3 regions of the Teredinibacter turnerae T7901 genome follow, and region 2 is predicted to be linked to each of the others. Evidence: predicted binding sites of a transcription regulator. Region 2 holds the regulator's gene; each other region holds the start of a gene.
What was found. Region 2 encodes sigma-54, which starts transcription at its own class of promoters, with help from an activator protein. Its sites were predicted from a motif close to TGGCACANNNNTTGCNNT; they were not measured.
Positions count from the first base shown of each region.

Region 1: the regulator sigma-54 is predicted to act here: its motif matches at 3,832-3,849, upstream of nifE (nitrogenase iron-molybdenum cofactor biosynthesis protein NifE).
Region 3: the regulator sigma-54 is predicted to act here: its motif matches at 1,823-1,840, upstream of puuE (allantoinase PuuE).

Region 1 is NC_012997.1:1,620,562-1,628,835, reverse strand. It holds gene TERTU_RS06995 (NifX-associated nitrogen fixation protein) at 25-495, opposite strand; gene TERTU_RS06990 (NifB/NifX family molybdenum-iron cluster-binding protein) at 513-980, opposite strand; gene nifN (nitrogenase iron-molybdenum cofactor biosynthesis protein NifN) at 983-2,368, opposite strand; gene nifE (nitrogenase iron-molybdenum cofactor biosynthesis protein NifE) at 2,372-3,787, opposite strand; gene TERTU_RS06975 (hypothetical protein) at 3,944-4,198, opposite strand; gene TERTU_RS06970 (NifB/NifX family molybdenum-iron cluster-binding protein) at 4,201-4,674, opposite strand; gene TERTU_RS06965 (hypothetical protein) at 4,987-5,313, shown strand; gene TERTU_RS06960 (hypothetical protein) at 5,616-6,065, shown strand; gene TERTU_RS06955 (GreA/GreB family elongation factor) at 6,101-6,481, opposite strand; gene TERTU_RS06950 (ankyrin repeat domain-containing protein) at 6,489-7,253, opposite strand; gene TERTU_RS06945 (bacteriohemerythrin) at 7,256-7,648, opposite strand; gene TERTU_RS22435 ((2Fe-2S)-binding protein) at 7,906-8,115, shown strand; gene bfr (bacterioferritin) at 8,112-8,274, shown strand, end outside.
Region 2 is NC_012997.1:4,211,008-4,219,281, reverse strand. It holds gene rapZ (RNase adapter RapZ) at 1-646, opposite strand, end outside; gene TERTU_RS16935 (PTS sugar transporter subunit IIA) at 726-1,178, opposite strand; gene TERTU_RS16930 (RNA polymerase factor sigma-54) at 1,328-2,863, opposite strand; gene lptB (LPS export ABC transporter ATP-binding protein) at 3,067-3,792, opposite strand; gene lptA (lipopolysaccharide transport periplasmic protein LptA) at 3,798-4,382, opposite strand; gene lptC (LPS export ABC transporter periplasmic protein LptC) at 4,379-5,011, opposite strand; gene TERTU_RS16910 (KdsC family phosphatase) at 5,004-5,558, opposite strand; gene TERTU_RS16905 (KpsF/GutQ family sugar-phosphate isomerase) at 5,596-6,564, opposite strand; gene TERTU_RS16900 (calcium/sodium antiporter) at 6,571-7,566, opposite strand; gene TERTU_RS16895 (MlaC/ttg2D family ABC transporter substrate-binding protein) at 7,788-8,274, shown strand, end outside.
Region 3 is NC_012997.1:2,091,998-2,100,271, reverse strand. It holds gene TERTU_RS08980 (TonB-dependent siderophore receptor) at 1-15, opposite strand, end outside; gene TERTU_RS08975 (amidohydrolase family protein) at 292-1,701, opposite strand; gene puuE (allantoinase PuuE) at 1,908-2,891, shown strand; gene TERTU_RS08965 (DUF1330 domain-containing protein) at 2,891-3,187, shown strand; gene TERTU_RS08960 (uracil-xanthine permease family protein) at 3,372-4,784, opposite strand; gene TERTU_RS08955 (DUF4089 domain-containing protein) at 5,520-5,741, shown strand; gene TERTU_RS08950 (AtzE family amidohydrolase) at 5,738-7,129, shown strand; gene TERTU_RS08945 (cupin-like domain-containing protein) at 7,368-8,274, opposite strand, start outside.

The DNA of each region.
Region 1 (8,274 bases), 2.6 Mb from region 2:
TCCTAGCAAAAACCGTTTTTCAATTTACAGTTTTGCAACTTCTTTAAATTGTGTTACTAGTTCTACAGCTTTAGATATTAGCTTTTCTGCGTCTTCGATCAGCTTCTCTGGTGTTTCAAAACCGAAGCGATGTACGTCACGCAACGTTTTATCGAGCGCCACCAGTTTGCCGACAACGATCATCGCGCGCCCAAAGCCTTCATGAGTCAAGTTGATAACCGGTACCGCCATAATGCCCGTTTCTTTTTCGATCATCTGCGCAAGCCCGTTGTAAAACGCTTTAACGCGAGATATGGTTGTTTCGTCAGGGTCGCCAACAACCGGAATTTCGCGGCGGCGTGCTTTAGTCAGAATCATTGGGTCCAATACCTTGGCGTCGCTCCAGGTATCGTAGGTCCCATAACTGTCAACAGCGCGAAGCTGGACAATCATTTGCTTGAGAAATGGATGCTCTAAAACGGCAGATCCTTCTTCGAGTACGGCTTCTTCGCTCATAAAATCACCTTTAACGTTTATGTGTCCTGATGTCCTTCCATGGAGCTACAATCGCCCATGGATTTTTGTCTGTTTATCGCTCGCGCCAACCAGCTGCTGGGCCCTTCTTGCAACTCCCGTTGAAACGCTTTGATCAACGCTTTTATCGGCGTGTCTTCAACCACTTTCAACGGTTGAACCTGCGACTCCAATAGCTGACGGATGGCCGAAGCGCCGCAGGCACGACAATAGACTGCAATGCAATCCTGCAGAAACTCTAATTTTGCTATCAACTTATCGTCAACTTGGTTATCTTCGATCCCGCCAAATTCAGCGATACTTTCGATATGCGAACCGTCCGGCGTTATGTTGTAAATCACAAACGAACGCGAAGAACCAAAGTGTTGGTTCACGAATTCACCGTCGTCAGTAGCAAAGGCGATTTTTAAACCTATTGCTTCGTCACGGCTGCCAACAACGCTAAATCGTCGCGTTAATTGCGTCACCGTTAGTGCCTCGCATCAATTTCTTCGTCGATCTTTTGCGCTAGTACCGAATGATACGGCTGCATGCCGTGGTGATGTTCAACCAAAAGATTCGCCACATCAAACAGGGTTTGCTGTGTTCCTCTGTAGCCGAACCAACACCGCTGAAAACCGCCGATAAGATCATATTGTGGGAAACCGATTCTCAAAATCGGTATACCAAGTCGTTTTGCGCTCTCGACCGCATGGCTATTCCCAAAAAATATTTGAGCGCCGTTTTTCTCAGCCATAAGCTCTGCGTCTTCAAGGTCGCCGATTTTAATTTCTGCGATAGCGCTATCGTTCAGAGCGCTATTTTTGGACGCCATTTTCGCAGGAACAACTGCCGCCACTGTGCTGGCGCCCATTGACGCCATCAGTTCGCTAAAGCCCAGCAACAAATCCGGGTCTGAGGCAATAGCGACCTTTGAGTCGCCAATCATAAAATGCGTATCCAACATCGCATCTTGCAATTGTGCACGATGACGTTGCCACTTAACCGGAACCTCGCCATCACTGATGTTTGCAAGAGTCATAAGCCATTCGTCGACAACTTCGAGCCCCATAAGGTGGCCAAAGCGAAAATCCGGCACATCTGTTCGAGCCTTCAAGGCATCTGCCGCCGCACTCAGGCTTTTCCCAACCACCAGCGTCGCAGCCGATTCCCCTGCTATCTTGAACTCGTTAATTGTGGTTCCACCAGTGGTGAGAGAGCTGAATTCGCTTTTTTCCAGATGCCCATCGAGAGATGCGGACAGGTCGGGAATCATCAGCGGACGCAAGCCGAAACTTTCAATCGAGTCAACCACGTACTCAAGGTCGCCCGGCGTTAAATTGCCACCGCACAACACGTTAACCTGTTTTTTGCGCAAACCCACGCGTGATTTATCTTCTGGAACGAGGTTTTCGATAATCGCTTTTACTGCCAGTGAAAAGCCACTTTCAAAGCTTCCTGAAAAGTCAGGTGTGTTCACAGGTACTACGGCCACATCGGCAAATTGTGGATACCGACGACGAAACTCGCCGGTCGCACGCTGAATATCACAGCCCTGCGTCTCTGCCAGACCCGTCGTCACCAAGCCGATCACATCGGGCGAATTCTTCTCTGCGATTGTTTTCAGCGCCTCGACGATATTATCGTCTGCGCCCATCACCGAGCTCACCTGATCCATCGCTGTCGTTTGCAAAGGAATCGGTTCGCGGAAATGTCGTACGAAAAACACCTTTGCAAAGGCGGTGCAACCCTGGGAGCCGTGCATCAACGGCATTGCCTTATTAAGCCCTAGAAAAGCCAAGGCACCGCCAACGGTCTGACTGGTTTTTAACGGACTGACTGATAGGGCTTTTTTTCGCTTAGTCAAATCGGCCATGGATCACCCGTTTACGGTTAGGGGGGTTGCCAGTGTTTGCGCGGAAGACTCCCATGGTGCTGGCTTTCTCACCGCTTGCCACACCGGATTTTCCAGAGTCAGGCATAGTTGTCTTACCAGTTCGACCATACCGTCATAACCGGCGTAAGCGAATTCCCGCTCCTGGTTAATATCCAAAAATGGAATCTTCGCTTTCAACGCGGTGTACATGTTGCGGCCGCCGGCAATCAATATATCGGCCTTATAGTCTGCGACCGTCTGTAACAAGACTTTTGGGCTGCCTTCGTCGAGCATTTTCACATCGTCGCCCATCAGTTCTCGAATCCGGGCCTTATCTTCTTCGGTAGATTTTTTGGTGCCGGTTGCAACAACCTGCATACCTAAATCCTGTAGCGCAGAAATTACAGACCAGGACTTAACACCACCGGTGTACAACAATACACGCTTGCCAGCCAGCCTTGGCCTCCAGGCCGCAAGAGCATCTCGAATTTTCGCCTCTTCGCGCACGATCAATTGTTCTGTGCGCTCGGTAAGGTCATCGTCGCCAATCAAGCGTGCGATGTCGCGTAACGACTGAGAAGTATCCGTAATTCCGTAAAAGCTGCCTTCAAACCAGGGGGTACCCCAATTATTCTCCAGTTTTCGGGCTACATTTAGCATGGCTTTCGAGCAGACCATCATGTTGGCTTCTGCGCGATGCATGGTTTGCACTTCGCGAAACCGTGCGTCCCCGGACAAGGTGCATAGTACACGCAATCCCAGCTCATCAAATAACGGCAACACGTGCCAGAATTCGCCGGCGATGTTGTACTCGCCGATCAAATTGATGTCGTGTATTTTAAGATCCGGTCTCGTCGGGTGTTTTGGCTGAGGATCTGGTTCGCGTGTACCAACCACATATTTCAACATCGCCTCGCCAGCAATACGGTTACCGAGATTTTTAGTGCCGTAAAAGCCCGCAGCATCAACGGGAACTACTGGCACACCGAACCGCTGCTCAGCCTCTTTACAAATTGCATCTACATCATCACCGACCAATGCAGGAACACAGGTGTTGTAAACAAAAACGGCTGGAGGGTTGTAGTCTTCTACCGCTTGCTTAATTGAGTGAAACAAGCGCTTTTCTCCGCGCCCCATCACAACGTCCTGCTCGGTTAAGTCGGTGGTCATACCGATACGGTACAGGTCAGGACCGCTTGAGCGAGTCCCCCTGTTATCCCAGGAGCTGCCGGCACAAGCGATTGGACCGTGGACTATATGCGCTACGTCTGCGATTGGCAGCAATGCGATTTGCGCGCCATCAAAAGCACATCCACCCGCAGCAGAGCCGGGTTTTGGCTTCGCGCAACCCGATTTTTCTTTCTTGTTGTGGCTACAGGCTGGCTCGTCCAGTAATTCTGCGATTTCGTTAGCTTTCATATACAGCAACCCCGTGCCCATTAAACTGTTGAGTTATCTGGCTATTTGCAATCCGCGTTCCAGCGTGCAAGCCATTGATATTACTAAAATTATTATTTTATTATGTCGTGATTGCGACATAGCTCTGCGACGTAAGGTTAGGTTAGATACACTCAGTTAATCGCTGTCACCCCAGAGGTACTCATCAATTTCACGCATCAGGTAGGCGTTGGTATTAAAATTTTTTGCTACGGACTCCGCCTCTTCCTGGCTGTATCCGTGTAAATTAAAACTCGCTACGCCTGCTGGTTGATTCTCATAGAACAACTGCACACGCATATTCCAATAGCCTGCGTTTTTTTCATGACTACATAACGTGATGCATGCTTTCAAATCACCCTCGAGCTGGGTGATGTAGTTAAACCCATCCATCTCTAACCCCAATCTTCGTCGTCCGCGTCATCAAAACGCGATGCTCCGGCCGTCTGTTTTTGTTTTTGTTTCATGACATTGGCCAACCAGAATTCCGGCTCGCCATCAAGTTGCGTCTGTAGCTCTTCAATTAATTCATCTACATCTGGTCCACCTGTAACCTTCTTCGGTGTTATACCTAAACTCACCAGTTGACGTGTTGCTGAACCCCCTATAGAACCGCAGTAGACGACATCGCTTCCTACCAACCACTGTAACTTTGGCTTCAATTTATCCTCATTGCCGTCTTTTGCTTCACGCGCGAACTTTTTACTCGCGATGAGTGTTGCTGCATCGGCAGTGACATCGTAAACAAAAAATCCTTGCGCCGAGCCAAAATGCTGGTCAACCATATCCCCTTCCAGTGAGGCAAACGCAACAATCAAATTAGCTCCCTGAGGCAGATGCTCCGCAACACAATCAATGTTCTCGTTCATAGATCACCTCGTAGTGAATTTTTACTATTGCCAAAGACGGGGTTTAGCAAAAAACAATCCATTGTAAAAACACCCGACCTAACGCACTATTCCATTGAATTTTAACGATTTATTTTAATACCCATGTTTCGTCTTGCAGTTGATGTTGTGTGGTTGTAGCAAAGCAGACAACCTTGACGGCGTTATTGGGCATGCTATTTGAAAACGCCTCTTAACACCGATTTGAATCGTCCCAATAAAGCGCGCGGTTCACATAATTGGGACTAGAGAAATAGTTCAACACCCTACTGACGTCTGTTATTTCCTGTGCTCATGAATTTTTTTACGCTGGATAGAGACCCGACCATCAAGCAACTGCTGATCTCGCTGGACAGTGAACTGTCTGGCGTAGCGCCTTGTGTGGACACGGATTTCGCGACTGATTCAAAGGCGATCTTTTTACGCCACAGGGATAACGCAGGTATGTGTGCCTATATTTACACCCTTGGCCAGCGAGATAATCGGTACGGCGTACAACTGGAGTTCCCACCGGAAAATGGGCCCGTGTTGGCCATGGAAACCTATGAGAATATTGGTTACAAAACACTCAAAGATATACTCATGGTACATCTTGATTTAGGGGAAACCGGATTTCGCTAGAGTAATTAGTGAACTCACTTTCCGCCGTCGAAAAATTAGAAGCACACATATTCAAAACGTCGGTCTAAAGCAACACTAACTAAATTTCATGAATGGATATAATTTTCTGCATTAATGCAAAACACACCAATCAGGGCAATACTTTTGTATCCGCCAGGATGATTATCGCCTAAAGAATAGTATTGGTTGGGAACTGGCATAGGAACGCAAGTTTAGCGCCCCAAACGTTCATTGCTTGCCATTCTGAGACTATTTTTATACTGACGTAGTTTAAAAAAGCTAAGCGAAATAAAAAATACCATATGCCTAACTCTCAAGACACCCTCATCTCTCGCCCAAAAACCGCTGCGATGCGATTTGTGATTTATCACATACACCCGGTCAGCGCGCGCCTACGAGTACTAAAAACGACATCCAATCAGCTATGCTTCCCAAAGCAGCTTCCCGCACTGGCCGAATTGATTGAGCAACCACGAGAAAGTACGAAAGTATCAATACACCCCGGCGTTTATGTGCACGAATGCTGCAACGAGATGCAAATCCCAGAAAATGCTGTGGCAATCACCAAGCACCTAAGACTGTGGGTAGATGTTCCGGGTGGTCCAGCGCCAATTTATTTTTTACAAGTCACCACACCGCAACCTTTCAAAATAGGAAAGGCCACCGAGTGGATGGAGTTTGCTGACTGCTTTTGCCTCATACCGCTGGAGCGGGAGATACTTCAGGCGCTATACCGTTGGCTGCTCGAGTGAACGACGCGCAACAGGAAACAGCACAGCAAGCGCATTTAGACCGGTACATTGATGTGAGTTACTTCATAGTCGCAATTCGACCCATTCTGTAACAGCACCCTAACGACCTCTCCTTCACGCGCGCCAAATAATGCTTGTGCCAGCGGGCTGCGTTGATCAAGCAGACCTCTCCCGCTCAACGATTCGTCGCTACTCACAATCTGAAAAGATTGTTCCTCTTCCTCATCAATACTAAACACCGTTACCAAAGATCCAAACTGGACCCGGCCGCCCATAATATCGTCGTTATCGACAACAGTCGCTGAGGCGAGCCGCGTACGCAGCTCTGCTGCATCTGTATCGGGTAAACTAGACAAGTTCGCTTCCAATTCTCTGCGCCATCGCGCAGTCATCCAGGTGTCGAATCGCGTTGTCATACACTTTTTACCGGCAATATGGTTTCAAGAATTTTAGAATTTCTTCGGTAGCACTAAGATCCAGCGCGGAAAAATCGTCTTTACTCTTACGATGTACGTCTGCACCATTTTCAACTAAAAACTGGACTGCTGCGAATTTACTTGCCGATGCAGCGTACATTAGAGCAGTGACACCATCGGCATTAGCCTGGTTTAAATCGGCACCAGCTTCTTTTAGCAAGCGCAAACACTCCAGGCTCTCAGAGTAGCACGCCGCCCAAAGTGCGCCGTTACCGTCACTGTCACTGCAGGTCGTATCCGCGCCAGACGCCAGAAGCTCTGAAACCACTTCGGATTTATTCTGACGGCACGCCAGAATAAGTGGCGTTACCTGGCCAGGGATTACTGTGTTTAGCGCCTGTTTTTCAAAACCTTCGGTAACTAACCAGATGTTAGTCGCTTCGCTGTAAGCTTCTGTAGCGTATAAACGGTCACGCTTTTTCCAAGCAGTGTAACCACCTTTCATACTGTAACAATATTTGAAGCCAGCGCGCCCGAAAACCTCTGCCAGATCTTTACTGCTGTTGCCGTGATAGCAATAAACCAAAACCGGACGCTCGTAATCTCCAACGCCAATCAAGTGTTCGACTAACCCGCCATGCGCTTGCATTGCGCCGTCAATGTGGCTTTCTTTATAGGAGTATGCATCGCGCGCATCCAAGATAAGCGCACTGCCATCGGTAATCACTTTTTCTTGTGCTTCTTGTGGAGTAATTTCTGCGTAATAACTCATCGTTATCTGCCCTTAATGTGGTTGGCAAGTGCCGAGTCCATGGTTGTTGCATGTAAGTGGAACCAGCCGGGAATTTGCTCTTTTACAAACGCCTTTGCCATCATCAAATTGCCGCGCTGTACTCGCCGTTGAAGTTGAAGTAAATCGGCCAGCACTCGGTTGTGCTCACCTACATGCTCGTTCAAGGCGGGAAAATCAGAAGCTGTCATCATATCCTTTTCGCGATCGAAATGGCCTTGTGTATGCGCAACCAGTTCATCAAACCCCTTGCAAAAGTCGTCTCCGGTCACCTGAGAGAGTGAATTTACCAGCGTAATAAATTCCGCATGAGTAGAGTCCATATCAGGATTACCCAGGCGGTAGAGATCTTCGTCAGGATTAATTAGCAGCGGCATAAATCAGACCCAGCGTCTTTATTGAACCCCATGCGGTTTGCAAATTTAGCACCACCTCATAGGAATCACACAAAACAGAGCCTGCTCGTGCCACCACCTCTGCGTGTAGGGCACGCCATAAGCTCGCTATGCAGCTTGGCCAGGAGATTGCAAATCATTCTCAAAACCGGCGCTATAGGTGATTTTTTGTTACAAACAAAACAAAATTCCCCATAAACGCTGTGCCTCTCCATACCGACGATTGTAGGGTTTATTACATGTATATTTGCTTATGTAATGCCGTGACCGAAAAGCAAGTCGCAGAAGCTATCGCGAATGGTGCACGCTGCATGAAAGATTTGCGCCACCATCTTGGGGTAACAAAAACATGCGGTCGATGTGCACAGTGCGCCAGCGAATGCCTGAGAAACTCAGTTGCGTCGCTAGAGAATTACAACAACCAATGCAACCTCGCGGAGGCCTCATGAAGGGTGACGTTAAGTCAATTGAATATCTCAACAAGCAACTGACCAATGAGCTTACAGCTATCAATCAATATTTTTTACATGCTCGCATGTACAAAAATTGGGGCTTGGTTAAGCTCGGCAAACATGAATACGAAGAATCTATCGAAGAAATGCATCATG
Region 2 (8,274 bases):
CGCCGTTCAGAAACGCAATTACTTCCGGCGACAGCCCGGACAGTTTGCGCAGTCCGGCATCCCAATAGGGGTTTGGCAAGCACCGCACATCAAAAACGAAATCGGCGTCAACCGGCAGCCCATACTTGAAACCGAACGACTTGAACAGCACCGCCATACCTTCTCGGTCGGAACCGACCACAAGGTATTTAATTGCACTGCGCAGTTCATGCAGGTTGAGCTGCGAGGTGTCTATGGTGACATCGGCGGCATTGGATATGGGCTCGAGAATAATGCGCTCGCGCTCAATGGCTTCATTCAGGTCGGTGAGACCGTCAGAGAGTGGGTGTTTGCGGCGGGTCTCGCTGTACCGTTTGAGGAGCACTTCGCGCGAGCTGTCGAGATAGATAACCTGGTAACTTTCTCGCGGCAATGGCCCCACTTCAATCATCGCCATTAAACGGCTCAGATCGTTGTTGATGTTGCGCGCATCGATACCGATAGCAACCCGTGGCGATGGACGATCAGAGGTGCTTAGCTGCTCGATTAGCGCGGGCAGAAGGTCGACAGGAAGGTTGTCGATGCAGGTGTAGCCTTCATCCTCCAGCAGGTGCAGTGCTGTGGTTTTTCCCGAGCCTGATCTTCCGCTAATAATCAGCAAGCGCATGTTACCTGCCTGTGTACGAGTCGCATGTGATGGAGGAGCGCAGAGCGCGCGAGGGACTAGTTACTTCCCGGTAGAGCCGTCAGTTTACACCAGACGCCACGTTAAACAATTCTTCATCGGTTTTACAGTTGCGAAGGCGCTTCACAAAATCATCCCTTTGCAGGGTTTCTGCGAGTGCGGCAAGGGTTTGCAGGTGCTCGTCTTCGGCGTTTTCCGGTACCAGCATGGCAAATATGAGATCGACTGGCTTGCTGTCTACAGCGTCGAAGTCAATGGCTTCTTCCAGAGTTACGCACGCGCACAAGGTCGCGCCTTCGGTATTGAAGCGGCAGTGGGGTATGGCTATACCGCCGCCAATGCCTGTGGAGCCAAGCCGCTCACGGGCGAAAATATGTTGGAACAATTCAGTTTGGTCGAGGCCAGTGTCGGATTCGCTAAAAATGCCAGCGAGTGTTTCGATCAAGCGTTTTTTACTGCCGCCAGCAATCTTCGCTCGGGTTCGCTTGGCGTTTAGAATGGTAGAAATTTGCATAGCGTTGCGCCCGGTAAAACAGCAGATGTTGGATGTTGCAGGGAGTCAAACGGCGCGCATTCTACCAGTATTAGTTTCAGATCCAAGCCCACTTTAGCCGCAAATTTTATTTGCGGCATCAGACTTTAGACCGGCATTCCCAGATTTTGCTATACCAAACGCTTGCGTTCGTTCGAGGGAGGTATGTTCAGAGACTCGCGATACTTAGCGATGGTGCGGCGTGCGACCTTGATTCCCTGTTCTGCCAATAGCCCTGTAATTTTTGAGTCGCTGAGCGGTTTGCGTGCATTTTCCGCAGCAACTAATTTTTTAATGATAGCGCGAATTGCGGTAGATGAGCACTCGCCGCCGGAATCTGTGGCCACATGGCTGGAGAAAAAGTATTTGAGCTCGAAAATCCCCTGTGGGGTGTGCATGTACTTTTGCGTGGTTACTCGCGAGATCGTCGATTCGTGCATTTCGACAATTTCTGCCACGTCGTGCAATACCATCGGTTTCATGGCTTCCGGGCCGAAATCGAGAAACCCCTGTTGTTTTTCCACGATACAGCTGGCGACTTTCAACAGGGTTTCGTTGCGGCTTTGCAGGCTTTTCAAAAACCAGCGCGCTTCCTGTAAGTTGTCGCGTAGAAAAGTGTTGTCAGCGCTGGAGTCGGCGCGCTTAACCAGTGACGCATAGTCGCTGTTAATGCGTAAACGCGGTGCGATATCCGGGTTGAGTTGCACCATCCAGCGGTTATTTACCTTGTTCACAAACACATCCGGCACCACATACTCTGTGTCGTCGCTGCCAATCTGTTCACCGGGTCGCGGGTTCAATCCCTGGATAACCTGTACCGCCGCCTGTAGTTCGCTTTCTTTCAGTTTTAGCTTGCGCATCAGCTGTTTGAAGTCGCGGCCGCCGAGCAGATCGAGAAACTCGCTGACGAGCGTTTTTGCGTTGCGCACATCTTCGTTGCTGATATCAAGCTGGCTCAGCTGAATGAGCAGGCATTCACGTACGTCCTGGCTGAGAACGCCGGGTGGGTCAAACTGTTGCACCCGGTGGAGTACAGCCACCACTTCGTCCATTTCGAGTTCTTCATGGTGAGGTTCCAGGCCATGAAAAATTTCATCCAGAGTCTGGCCGAGCAGACCGTTGGGTTTTACCGCGTCAATGATGGCTTCGGCGATATCCTTGTCGCGGACTGACATGGGGGTAAGGTTCAGCTGCCACTGCAAGTGATCCTGCAGCGTTTCTGATGTGCCACGTCGGGATTCAAAATCGTAATCGTCGGAGTCGGGTTTTGCGAGTCCGGTGCCGCTCGGGGTGGGGTCGTAGATATCGTCCCAGCTGGTGTCGACCGCAAGGTCAGTGGGAATGTTGTCTTCGTTCCAATCACCGTCGGAGGATGCGTCGGAATTGGACTCCTGGTCGGCGCCATTCGCATCTGCAGCATCGCTTTTGCCGTCGGCGCTGTCCTTGCCATTAAGCTCGTTGCTGGCTGGAGCCTGTTCATTGATACCGCTGTGAGAGTCGTCGCCGCTGAGGTCTTCCTCAACTTCGAGCATAGGGTTTGAATCCAGAGCTTCTTGTATTTCTGCCTGAAGATCGAGCGTGGAGAGCTGAAGAAGCCTGATGGCCTGTTGCAGCTGCGGGGTCATGGTGAGCTGCTGGCCCAGTTTTAACTGGAGGGATTGCTTCATAGTTCGATTTACTGCGTCTGGTTAAAGTGCACTATCAGTTAGTGGCAACTCCTGTGGGGCGCCGGCTTGTATGAGGCTAGTGTATTCCGGCCGCAGTCCAGGTGCAATAAAATCGCATAAAATCAGAAGCAAGTATTATGCCGTGACAAATACAAAAGTCAGTCGTTTGTCAAGAGATTTTGCTGATTATCTGCAGAAAGCGATTAGAGGTGGAAGTGCTGACCGAGATATACTTCGCGCACTTTTTTGTTGTTGAGTACATCATTGGCGCTTCCTTCTGCGATGATGTGGCCTTCCGAGACGATATAGGCTTTCTCACAGATATCCAATGTTTCGCGAACATTGTGATCGGTAATCAACACGCCAATACCGCGATTTTTAAGGTGTTGTACGATCTGCTTAATATCGCTCACTGAAATCGGGTCGACTCCGGCGAAGGGTTCGTCCAAGAGCACAAAATCGGGCTCTGTGGCCAGTGCTCGGGCGATTTCAACACGCCGCCGCTCGCCGCCTGACAGCGCCATTCCAAGGCTGTTGCGAATGTGGCCAATGTGAAACTCTTCCAGCAGTTTTTCCATCGCCTCACGGCGTTGGTTGCGGCTCAACTCTTTGCGGGTCTCAAGAATCGCAAGAATATTATCCTGAACTGTTAACTTGCGAAATACCGACGCTTCCTGGGGCAGATACCCAAGGCCTGCGCGCGCGCGCTCGTGCATTGGCAGGTGAGTAACGCGCTTGTCGCCAATCTGGATATCGCCATGATCGGCTTTAATGATGCCCGCGATCATATAAAAACAGGTTGTTTTACCCGCGCCGTTGGGGCCGAGCAGGCCCACGATCTGGCCACTGTCCACAGACAGGGATACATCGATGACGACCTTGCGGCCTTTGTAACTTTTGGCGAGGTGTTGGGCACTCAGTTGCTGCATAAATACTAGGGCCTGTTGGAGCTTTTGTTATTGTCGGCGGGCTGTTCGTCTTCTTTGCTCAATGCTTTTGGCGGGATCACCATGCGAACCCGGCGATCGTCGCCTTCCGCATCAGCTTTACCACCAGCGCGTACCACTGCTTTTTTTACATCGTACTCAATGCGATTGCCGCTTAGGCTGGTGCCCTCCTGACGGAAAGCCGCATTGTCGAGGAGGATCAGGGTTTCGCTGGTGATCTGATATTCCATGCGGTTAGCACGCGCGGTCACAGGCTCCTGGCCGGGCTTGGGCACCTGGCTTAAACGCGCTGGCGTGCCGGTAGCGACCACGCGGGAATAGGTATCTTTGCGGCCATAAATCACGACTTTTTCCGCACGAATTTTCATGCTGCCTTGCTCGACAATAACGCTGCCTGCATAGGTGGTGGTGCCGTTCAGGTCATCGAGCTCTGCGGAGTCGGCAGAGATGCTGAGATCTTGCAGTCTATCGTCCGGCAGGGCATCGGCTGGCATTGCCGTACAAGCCAGCATGGCGGCGCAGAGCAGGGAGCGCCCAGGTAGCACGGCGCAAAAAGTTGACAGGGGTTTCATTCGTTCAGGCTGCGGTCTTCAGGAATTCGGTGGATAGCATGCACCTTGTGGTGCAATTCGATTTTTCGGTTTTTAAAATTGGCTGTCATGCCTACGGCGTTAATCACCCCATAGGGTGTTAGTATTTTAACAGGCTCGTCGGTGTATGCGACCTTTTCTACAGGGTTGATATCGAGCTTTTCCGTGGTGAGTTCGGAAGCTTCACGGTAAGCGGGCGCTTCCTCACCGGGTAGTCGCTCGGGTGGCTCCTGCCAGATGCGAACCGTATCCCAAAGGGCGATCTGCTCACTGCTGCGCACGAGTTTGCCGTCGACAGATTCTACGTGCCAGGGGGTGTCTTCCTGGTAAATTGTAAAATGTGGGTGGTCTACCATGGTGTATTCGTCGACGGGCTGACGATTGTCGCCGAGCACACGAAAGTGCTCCAGGAGATTCGCCGTGAACGCATATTCGAGCACACCATTGTCGTTGAAGTAACGGGTCGCGGCATTCTCGGCAAATGCGTAGGGAATTTGCGGTGCGGGTTCGGCTTTGGGGGGTGTAATCACGTTTTCGGACGAATCCCACAGCATTACAATGCTGGCGATCCCCATCGCGATAAACAGCAGGTAAAAACGGTTTTTACGCATGCGGTTGCGTTCTCAAGTACGCCTGTAAAGCCGCGTCGTAGGTACCTTGCGCCTGCATAATCAAATCGCAGGCTTCGCGTACCGCGCCTTCGCCACCTCGCGCGGCACTTTGCCAATGTGCGCGTTCGACTACCGCGGGGTGGCCGTTTTGCACGGTAAGTGCGAGGCCCACGCGACACATCACGGTCAGGTCCGGGTAGTCGTCGCCCATAAACGCGATTTGGTCCAGCTCACAGGGGAAGGTTGCGCGCATCTCTTCGAGCGCGGTGAATTTGTCTTCGCGCCCCTGAATGAGCAGTGAGATCCCGAGATCGGCCGCGCGCTTGGCCACCAGCTGGCTGGTCCGGCCAGTAATAATGCCCACTTCCACCCCGGAGCGGCGCAACATTTTAATGCCGTGACCGTCGAGCGTATTGAAGGTCTTCATCTCTTGGCCGTCGTTACTGAAGTACAGGCGGCCATCGGTCATCACGCCGTCAACATCGAGCAGGAGTAGTTTGATCTGCGCAGCCTTGCGATGAATGTCTTCCAAAGATAAATGTTTCATCGTTTTCCTTGTTTACACCAAAGTTCATACACCAGAGTTAAACCAGCCCGGCCTGGAGCATGTCATGCATATGCAAAATGCCCACGGGTTTGTTGTTATCAGTGACAACCAGGGCGGTAATTTTATGGGTTTCCATCAGGTTGAAGGCTTCCGCGGCTAGTGCCTGCGGCGTAATTGTTCGACCACCTCGACTCATCACCTGTTCAATACTGGCGTTTTTTACCTCGATATCACGATCCAGGCAGCGGCGTAGATCGCCGTCGGTGAACACCCCGACCAGCTCACCTGTCGCATCTACTACGGTGGTAATGCCGAACCCTTTGCGGCTCATTTCGCCGAGAGCCTCCAGCACCGGGGTCGTGGTTGTAACTATTGGAACGGTTTCACCATCGTGCATCACGTCAGCGACATGCAATAGTAAGCGCCGTCCGAGAGTGCCGCCTGGGTGAGAATAGGCAAAGTCTTCGGCAGTGAACCCCCGCGCCTCCAGAAGTGCGAGCGCCAGCGCATCACCGAGCACCAGCGTCACTGTGGTTGAGGATGTGGGCGCCAGATCCAGCGGGCAGGCTTCGGTGGCGACCGCGATATCGAGTATCACATCCGCCGCTTCAGCGAGAGGGCTGTTGGATTTACCTGTCATCGCCACCACGGGAATGCCCATGCGTTTTATCCAAGGCAAAATGGCAACCATCTCAGGCGAGTTACCGGAGTTGGAGATACACAGGAAAACATCGTCTCTGGTGATCATCCCCAGATCGCCGTGGCTCGCTTCCCCGGGATGCACAAAAAATGCGGGTGTACCCGTACTGGCCAGAGTTGCGGCGATTTTTTTGCCGATGTGGCCGGATTTCCCCATACCCGAAACCACGACGCGTCCGGAGCAGCTCAGAATTTTTTCACAGGCAGCGACAAATTCACCGTTGATGCGCTCTTCTAGCGCTTGAACGGCGGCAATCTCCAGCGCGATTGTGCGTTGCGCGGATTGAATTAGATCGGTTTCGGACATGGGGTGTTAAATCGCAGTTTGATATAGAAGAACATAGTAGCCAAAGTAGCTCAACAGGAGCAGACAACCGGCTGTTTTGCCAATTTTACCGCCACCCGCGCCACGGTTACGCCAAATCGACAGGCCAATTGCAACCGCAAGCAATATGGTTAATGCCACCATCACCACAAAATCGCGACTGAATACGGATTGGTCGAGCGGGAAGGAGCCGGACAAACCCGGGATCGACATCACGGCCAACAGGTTAAACATATTCGAGCCCAACACATTGCCGAGGGCAATATCGTGATGGCCCTTAAGCGCGCTGATAAGCGACGCAGCGAGTTCTGGCAGGCTGGTGCCGAGGGCGATTATGGTGAGCCCGATCACCAGCGGGCTGACCCCGGCCATCTCGGCGGCAGATTTTGCTCCCCAAACAAGGACTTCCGAACTCAACATCAGTGCGCCCAGGCCGATGACAAACCACACGAAGGCCATGGTGCGACTCATATGCGGGATGCTGTCTTCGTCCGTCGTCTCCTGTTCGCTGAGGTCGCCTTTTTTGAGGTACACCAGGAGAAATATGGCCGGTATGAGCGCGCCGATAAGTACGATGGCTTCCCACTGGGCCAATATACCGTCTGAGAGGAAGTAGCCGCTTATCGCCATAACCACTAACAGCAGCGGCAACTCATCTTTTAGCAGGTGCTTTTGCACTGGAATAGCGACGACCAGTGCCGTCGCGCCGAGCACCAGGCCGGTGTTTGCGATATTGGAACCAATACCATTGCCGACTGCCATATCTCCTGCACCCTTTAAAGATGCACTTATCGACACCATTATCTCCGGGGCCGAGGTGCCGAAGGCGACTATTGTTAAACCGATCACGACTGGTGCCACGCCAAAGCTGCTCGCAATTGCTGCGCTGCCTGCGACAAATCGGTCGGCGCTCCAGATTAATCCGGCGAACCCGGCGACGATGGCAACAGCGATGACGAGAAGGGGCGGTAGACTTTCCAGCATAAAAAACGCAGCTCGGTGAAATGTGTTTGGTGTACAGACTGTAACGATATTCCCACCAGGGAGCGCCTACAATGCGTGCCGGTGTATGCGCGGGCGGCGCCATCTTAGTGATGTGCCAGATTCAACGCAACCGCAGTCAGCCTGCGTTCAGATAGTCCGCTTTAATATGGGGCTGGAGTAAAAAATTTCCAGCTCAAATCAATTCCATAGGAGAAAACCACGTGAAAAAGAACCGTCCGATGATTTGGTCCGCTCGCCACTCTCTCGTCAGCGCAATGGCGGCCATGCTGCTCGTTGTCAGTCAGTGGGCTGCTGCGGAACAGAAGCCTGCGAGTGCGGCGCTGGACAAGGAAGGCCCGGAGTACGTGGTACAAACAGTTACCGACCAGCTGCTGTCGCTGGCTAAAGACGATACCGCTGAGCTGAAGAAAGATCCGGAGGCTTTTTATGGCAAAGTGGAATCGCTGCTGGAACCGTCAGTCAGTTTTGATTTCATCGCCAAGAATGTGATGGGGCCGACCTACTGGGAGCAGGCCAACGAGAAACAGCAAGAGCAATTTGTAGCGACCTTTAAGCGCAGCCTGGTGGAAACACTGGTGAAAGGCATGGCGAGCAACGTCGATCTGGATATCCAACTGGTGTCTGAACAGAGCCAGGTGCTCAAGAATAAAGCGAGCATTGTACAGAAGGTTTCCGGTCCGGAAGGCT
Region 3 (8,274 bases), 2.1 Mb from region 2:
CTTAAATTGGTGCATATCCAACTATCCCCAAGTCAAATAAATCGGCCCAAAAAACGGGCTCTGTACATAGCCGGAAGGGCTTGAGCAATCGGTGTGCCAACAAGCTGTCCAAATGGTCAGGTTTTCAAAAAACGAGAATAGTTCCTTTATTTTCAATAAGTTAAAAATTATCTTGGTTGACCTAATGGTCAAAATCCGTTTTTAGCGACCATAAAAAAGGGCCCGCAGGCCCAAAGTTAGTGCTTTTTAAAAACAAGCGTTTATGTGTGCACCAAATTAATTAAAGCCCCGCTACGGCGTAGAGCACAATTCGTAGTGATTACAGATAAATCCTCGCATTGGCGGCTTACTTGACAATACCCGCTGACTACCTTTTTGGAACTGCTGGGCGAATTTATCCATTTTTTTCTGATAGTCGTGCACCAATTTCGTCTTTAGCTCGTCATTCATAAATCCGTATTTGAGCGAGTTTAGCCCTAGCGTTTGCAATTCACTCCAGGACAAATTGAACTCCTTGACAGCCACAAAAAATTCATCTGTCAGGTTCGAGTCCCACATCCCACGATCGTCTGTTGATAGGGCAACCGGCACATCTGTGCGCAATAACTCTGGGAAGGGATGCTTGCTGTAATCGTCCACATATTCCAACAATAAATTACTGATGAGATTCACTTCGACCATATAATTGCTATGCCGCATCAATAGATAGGTGTCCGGATCAGTAAGTAAATTGACGCCGTGGCCTATCCGGTTTGCACCGAGTAACAGTGTGTTACGAATATGCTTGTTGGGCTCGTCCACCTCTCCCGCGTGAATGGACAGATCAATGCCCGGGTATTGCGCCCGCAATTTTCGCAATGTTGGCAAAAACCGCAGCGGGTGCCCCTTATCGTTGTCTTCCCGGCCAACCATATCAATGGCTACATACATATCCCGGTGCGCATCGACGAACGCGTACATCTGCGCAAGCCGCTCTTCAGCGTTGGGGGCGAACCGCAACAATGCGTATTGGAACTTCACTGTTACACCAGATTCCACAGCATCTTTCTGCTGAAGACGTTCTTTGTAATAGCGGTACACTTCTTCAGCGTCAATCAAACTGCCGTCCGGACGCATACCCACCGGTGAGCAGTCGATTTCCAGGTACATTAATCCTTCACGGCCAAAAGCCTGCATATTGCGCACGAGAATCTCCGCCAGTACATAGTGGTTCATGTATAGCTCGTTCAAGCGCTGCCAGTGAGTTTGGAAAAATTCGTCGCGCCCTTCATGCGCAGAATCCAACTTAAGGCTATTAAGCCATCCAGCCTTTTGCTCTGCGCTCATATCCTGCAGGCGAACGTACTCTGACTGCTCGCAGGCCGAGAGTTTCTTGTACGTGGATTCCTGAATGTTTTTGAAATACAACAAGTAGGGGTTACCACCAAATTCATTGCCGCCGTAACCTGCGCAATTATTGATTTTGATCTTGGTGTAATAAATATAGCCTCGCTTCTCCTGTGCGAGTGCCAGTTCCAGCCACCACTCGGGAAACCCGGCACCGCTGAGGTGGTTGTGCAAATCGCCGCCTTTAGGCATGGCATACAGGAAATGGTACAGATCTTTGTCGGTCGCCGTCTTTTTAAAGCTTTCGAACCAGTCTCCCTCGGCACGAACACTGCTGCCTACCAATAACAGAGCAATAATAAAAAATTTGTACATAATGCGTTCTCGAAAATATATGTTCGCAACTCTTAATATGTGAGTGTAATACGTAAGTGAAAATACTGCGTGAGTGAATAGTGTATAAAAAGTTAGCCGGACGCAATCATAATGCCAACTTTGGCATAATTCTTGTTCTCGTCTGATCTACTGGATTCATTTTTAAAACTGCCATAGCAAACTGTCAGCTGAGGATTCAGGAAAAAATGATACAGACAGCCGAAAATATTTTTCTAATCGCAGAGGCACCTTTAGTGACAGAGCAGATAGTAAAAGAACAGACACCCTATCCACGCGACCTTATTGGCTACGGTGCGCAAACCCCCACCAATCCCTGGCCCAACAATGCCAAGATTGCGGTGCAGTTTGTCATAAATTATGAGGAAGGGGCGGAAAATTGTGTGCTCCACGGCGACGAAAATTCAGAAACATTTTTGTCAGAAATTATTGGAGCCCGGGCCTACCCCGCGCGTCACATGAGTATGGAATCCCTTTACGAATACGGCAGCCGCGCCGGATTTTGGCGGCTGCACCGCTTGTTTACCGAGTATCAACTGCCCGTTACGGTATACGGTGTAGCGATGGCGCTTGCACGCAACCCCGACGCCGTAGCGGCGATGAAAGACGCCGAGTGGGAAATTGCCAGTCATGGTTTGCGCTGGATAGATCATCAATTCATGCCAATTGATGAGGAGCGCGAGCAAATAGCCGAAGCGATTAGACTGCACACCGAAGTCACGGGAAAGCGTCCGCAAGGCTGGTACACCGGTCGCGACAGCCCGAACACGCGCGCTCTGGTACTGGAGGCAGGAGGATTTCTATACGATTCCGACAGCTATGCCGACGACCTACCCTACTGGGTGAATACCGAAAGCCAGCCTCACCTGGTAATTCCCTATACGCTGGATACTAACGATATGCGCTTTGCCGCACCGCAGGGATTTAATTCAGGCGATCAGTTTTTTACCTATTTAAGGGATGCGTTCGACGTACTCTATGAGGAAGGTGCCAGTGCTCCGAAGATGCTGAACGTGGGTTTGCACTGCAGAATTGTCGGCCGCCCAGCGCGAATGAAATCGCTGCAACGTTTTATTGAACATATACTGCAGCACGACGATGTATGGATTTGCCGCCGTATTGATATCGCACAGCACTGGCATACCCATTTCTACCCAGAGATTACCCCTTAATGAGCGCGTACATTATTGTCGATATCGCTATTAAAAATGAAACCGAATATAAAAAGTATATCGCTGCAATTACACCATCTGTGACTCAGTACGGCGGGCGTTATTTGGTACGGGGCGGCAATCCAGAAACACTGGATGGGAGCTGGCAAAGCTCGCGTATGGTCGTTATGGAATATCCCGATCGGGCTACCGCGGTCGCCTGGCTGGAAGCGGCGGAGCTCGCCCCGATTCACCAGATGCGCAGAGACAACGCTCACTATTGCAATATGATCGTCTGCGATGGTGTGCCTGGGTGAATAGTATGCCTGTTTAGATTGTACACACTATTCCCGATTTGGAATGACCCGCCCTCTTACTCCGCGCCGTTAATTATTACTGCAATTCTCGTTCGGGCTTGCAGGCCGAGGGTTTGGTCAGCTACCGGGGTTTAGTTAAGGCGCCGGGAAATAATTGCCTCGTAACCCGAAAGATAAATAATTTTTATTGCGCACCCTCAGACAACACATCTTGTGCTTCGCCCGCGTGCTGATTACCAGACGACTCCGTATCACTGAGTGTCGGTTTGGTTCGGAACAGCTCTAAAACGAACGCGCATATCGCACCGGTTGATATGGGAAACTGCAAAAAGCTTTTGAGCCATTGCGGTAAAAATGAGATGAGTGGCACTACAACTGAGCAAACAAGACCGAAAATAACAGCTGCTGTCACCAGAGGCCAGTTGCGGACTCTCCCATCACCACCGCTAACAATCATCAAGCCGGACATAAAAACCATAATAAACATCAGCAGCGTCGCACCAGACAGCACGGCCGCAGGCATGATGACGAAAAACCCACCGACAATTGGAAATAGGCCGAGCACGACCAACATGACAGCAACAAAACGGCCCACGTAAGGACTACAGACACCGGTCAGCCGAATAACACCGTTATTTTGGCTAAACGTTGTATTTGGAAAGGTACAGAAGATCGCAGCAATAAAGGAGTTTAGTGCGTCGCCACTTAAACCGCCACGCACACGGCGCCAGAACGCGCGATTGTTAATGGCCAGGCCGGAGAGCTTCGAGGTTGCGGTAAGGTCGCCCAAGGATTCCGTAGCAGAAATTAAATACACCGGCATCAGTACCAGAAAGGTGGTCAAATCAAAACTTAGCGGGAATTGCGTTACGCTCGGCACGAACACATTCGGCATGGCATTGAGTGGTGCTGTGTCAACCATTCCCAATGTCCAAGCAACGCCAAACCCAACAAACAGACCTATCGTGATGCTGGTCATTCGCAACAGCGCATTTCCAGTTCGCACCAGAATTAACGTAATCACAAACACGAGCAACGCTAAACCTAACACCCACCAGCCTGGATACAACTCGACTCGAGTGTAATCGCCATATAAATTCTTAAGCGTGGTCCATACCAGTGAAATACCTATGAGGGCCACCGCAGTTCCAGATACATTGCTCGTAATCCAGCGCCGCAAATGCTCGACAAACTGAACTAACACAAGCATACACAAGGCGCACACACCGCTGGTTCCCAGCACTGCACCCAGCGCCTCTGCCGAGCTAGCGCCGTTTAATAGCGTGTAGTATGAGAAGATCAGCGGGCCAATGAACGTAAAACTCGTGCCCTGAATACTCAGCAGCCCGGAACCAATCGGGCCCACCCTACTCACTTGAATTAAAGTCGCGACACCTGAAATGACCAGAGAAGAACTTACCAGATAGGCGGTGTCTACCGGAGAGAGCTTCATCCCCAGCGCAATGATCAGGGGGGCCGTGACTATGCCGCCAAATACAGCGAGTACATGCTGCAGCGAGGCAAGCAGCGTTTTACCTGCAGATGGTCGATCGTTGAGGCCCACGAGCATGGGAACATTCAACCGAGAATCGGACATGAAATACCTATACACCCAAGTTAGGGAGTCGATTTAATAAAAGTGTCTAAATGTAAATAAAGCGCAAGCGCCATGGTTAGACGGCTCTGTAGACAGAGCAATTTCGGTGCCCGCTTGTTACCAACGGTCATATTCGCTATTACTCAACAACTCAGCACAAAAAACATACGCTAAACAACGCCCCTTTTCGAATACGAGCAAAATTTTTTCATTCGCTCGAGGATAAAAACGGCGCCAAACTACTCGAACGACCAGGCGGTAAAAAATTTTCGTTTCACAAACACCCCTGGCGCAACAAGAAGCGAACCAAATGCGGTCACGAAAAAACACACTGCCCCATAAAGGGGCTAAGCCCGTTGATAAAGCGCGTTTTATTCAGGCCATTAACATCACACACGCGCCAACCCCAAAAGCTACTGCTATTTATGCAAACAAAGAAACACCCTTTTTATTTTTCGCGGTATAAGTTTTGCCATGCAAGTGTATACAGTGCAGAAATGCCGCTTGATATACGCTTGCATTACCGGGCTGTCGGATCAAGATAAAAGACAGATTTGTATATTTTTTAACTTAAATATCGCCAACATTATCAACCGCTTTAGTAGCGCGAAAACCAAGTCAGCTGTGAAATAGGACATTTGCAATCGCCGATCGCAGAGAATTCGGACCCTAAACTGGAGCGGAACTAACCTGCTTATTCTCCGCGAAAGATGTACCCAAGAGATATAACGACCGATGAAAACCGAAGAAACGCAGCTTCAACACCTGCTTGCTTTAAGTACTGAAATGGGATTAGAGATAAAGGAAGAATGGACCGCTGGTGTCCTCACCCACTTACAAAACGCCAAACGTATGGCGGATATTCTTTATCAAGCGCCCATAGCTAACAACGACCTGGCTTTGGCCAATGTTTTTCGGCCCGATGGGCTTGTCGTATCAGAGGGCAGTAAAAAGTGACGGGACATTTAAATGAAATTCAGGCGTTCTACGCCGAAAATCCACTCAATATTGTACAAAACATAGAGCAACAGCTCGACACTATAGTCCAGATAAATCCGAGCTTGAATGCATTCACGTCGATCTCCCGACGCCGTGCGATCGAAGCCGCAGAACGCCTCACAGAAAAGCAAAACCTCGCCGAAATGCCTCTCGCTGGGGCGACCTTTGCGGTGAAAAACCTGTTTGACATTGCCGGGGAAGTCACCCTGGCGGGAAGCAAATTGAACGAACGCCATAGTCCCGCGAGCCAGGATGCCACACTTATAGAAAGACTGGAGAATGCGGGAGCAATTCTTACGGGTGCACTTAACATGGGCGAATACGCGTACGACTTTACCGGTGAGAATTGTCATCACGGCAATTGTGGCAACCCGTACAAGCTCGATCATATGGCAGGAGGGTCTTCTTCAGGCTCCGCTGCAGCGGTCGCCGCTGGCCTGGTGGACTTTTCATTAGGGTCCGACACTAACGGATCTATTCGAGTACCCGCATCCTTCTGTGGAATATTTGGCCTCAAACCGACTTACGGGCGACTGCCTCGAACCGGGACATTCCCATTTAGCGATAGCCTCGACCACTTAGGCCCACTGGCGCGCAGCACTCAAGATCTCGCTCGCGTATACGATGTATTGCAAGGGTACGATGGAGGTGATCACGCATGCGTAGACCGTCATAGTTCCCACACCGTAAGCCAGTTAAACCTGGGCATACAACATTTGCGCTTTGCACGCCTGGAGGGCTACTTTAACTGTGAGCACTTTCCACAGGCACGTAGCGCTATGGATAAAGTATGTAAAGCCCTGGACGTCCAGGAGGAGATAGTACCAGAAGGTGTCACAGAGGGTCGCTCAGCAGCCTACCTGATTACCAATATCGAGGGCAGCAGCCTACACCTGTCCCGCTTGCAGCAAAATGCGGAAGAATTCGACCCAGACACCCGTGACCGATTTCTCGCCGGTGCAATGCTACCCGCGGCCTGGTACATTCGAGCACAACAGGTTCGCCGCTGGTACCAGGAGAAAATGCTAGCGTTGTTCAAAAATGTAGAAGTACTTATCGCGCCGGCAACGCCCTGTGTAGCGCCAAAGCAAGGTCAAAAAACGCTGAAAATCGCTGGAGAAGAGCAACTGCTGCGGCCAAATCTTGGTTACTTTACACAGCCATTTTCAGCAATTGGCTTACCTAGTATTGTTGTACCCACACAAGATGACGAAACCGGAATGCCTATTGGTATTCAAATCATAGCTGCGCCCTGGCGAGAGGACATTTGCCTGCGTGTTGCAGCCTACTTGGAAGACGCAGGGTTTTGCTTCGTCCCACCGCCTTTGTATTCATCAGCGGCCTAGAACACAGCACAGCCCTCAGGGGTCCCTCAAGCCGAAGCAAACCGGGGCAGGTTAATCCAATCAATAGCATAAAAGGCTAAAACTTGGCCTGCCCTAAAAAACTGACATATGTCGGTCCGCGAAGACACATCCACCGAAGCTGCATGCCCTGCTCAATATTGCAAACGTCCTTTCTTTCAGTACCACCGCTCAGCCAAGTTTCAAAGCACCGGAGTTTTAGCAGCAACCCAAATTGGGGCTAGGAAATATAATTCAGGTAACTTCTATAGTAGCGAAAAAGCTGTTTCTCAGGGATTTGGCCGAAAACACCAAGAAATACCAGAAAATTATAAAACACATTTTTTGCAGGCATTCCCATGGGCATCGCAGCAAAGCTCTTTAACACACTACTCTTTGTATGAAAATCGACGTTGAATGAAATTGAAGCCTCCCGCGTAACGACGTGGTGAAGAGTGCCCGCAGGCATAAACAATAAATCACCGGCCTCCACGATTACCCGGGTAGCTGACGACTCCTGATATTCCGGATACGCATTGTAATCGACATCTAATGGATCAACATCAAACCACCGCCAGTCTCGGCGATAACATCGTTTTGATTCGGAGAAAGGAAGAAGTACAAACTCCTTTTGCCCTTTTACCTGAAAGAAAAGGTTATGGGTGAGCAGCGTATCAAAATGCAGAGGTGTACAACTCCCGGTACAGCTCATAAAAAACTGCGCATATCGCCACCAGGCGCTTTGGTACCAAGAGGGGAAAAAGCCTGCTGGAATATTGCGCACGTCGTCGATCAAGTGCTCCGCCATACAAAACAGCGGGATATCATGGCAGTAGGCAGGTTTCTCCAACGTATTGCCAGCTAAGTGACGATTTTCCTCATACAGCAAAAGAGACGCGATATATTCGTCTGCAGCTTGATGCTCGACCTCGATACGACCATCAGCCATAAATCGCTTCAAGGGAAGGTCCATTCCAGATAGCTTTTTCTGTAAGTACTCAAACCCCCAATTTTCGACCCCGTCAAAATTACGTAGAAAATTCTTAACAATAACGGGAATACCCCTGCGCAAGTAGTACTCGTTAAAAAGCGTCGCATTCAAATCGTAACGGGTTTCAATAGTTCCCCAAGGTTGCGGAGAGAAAACA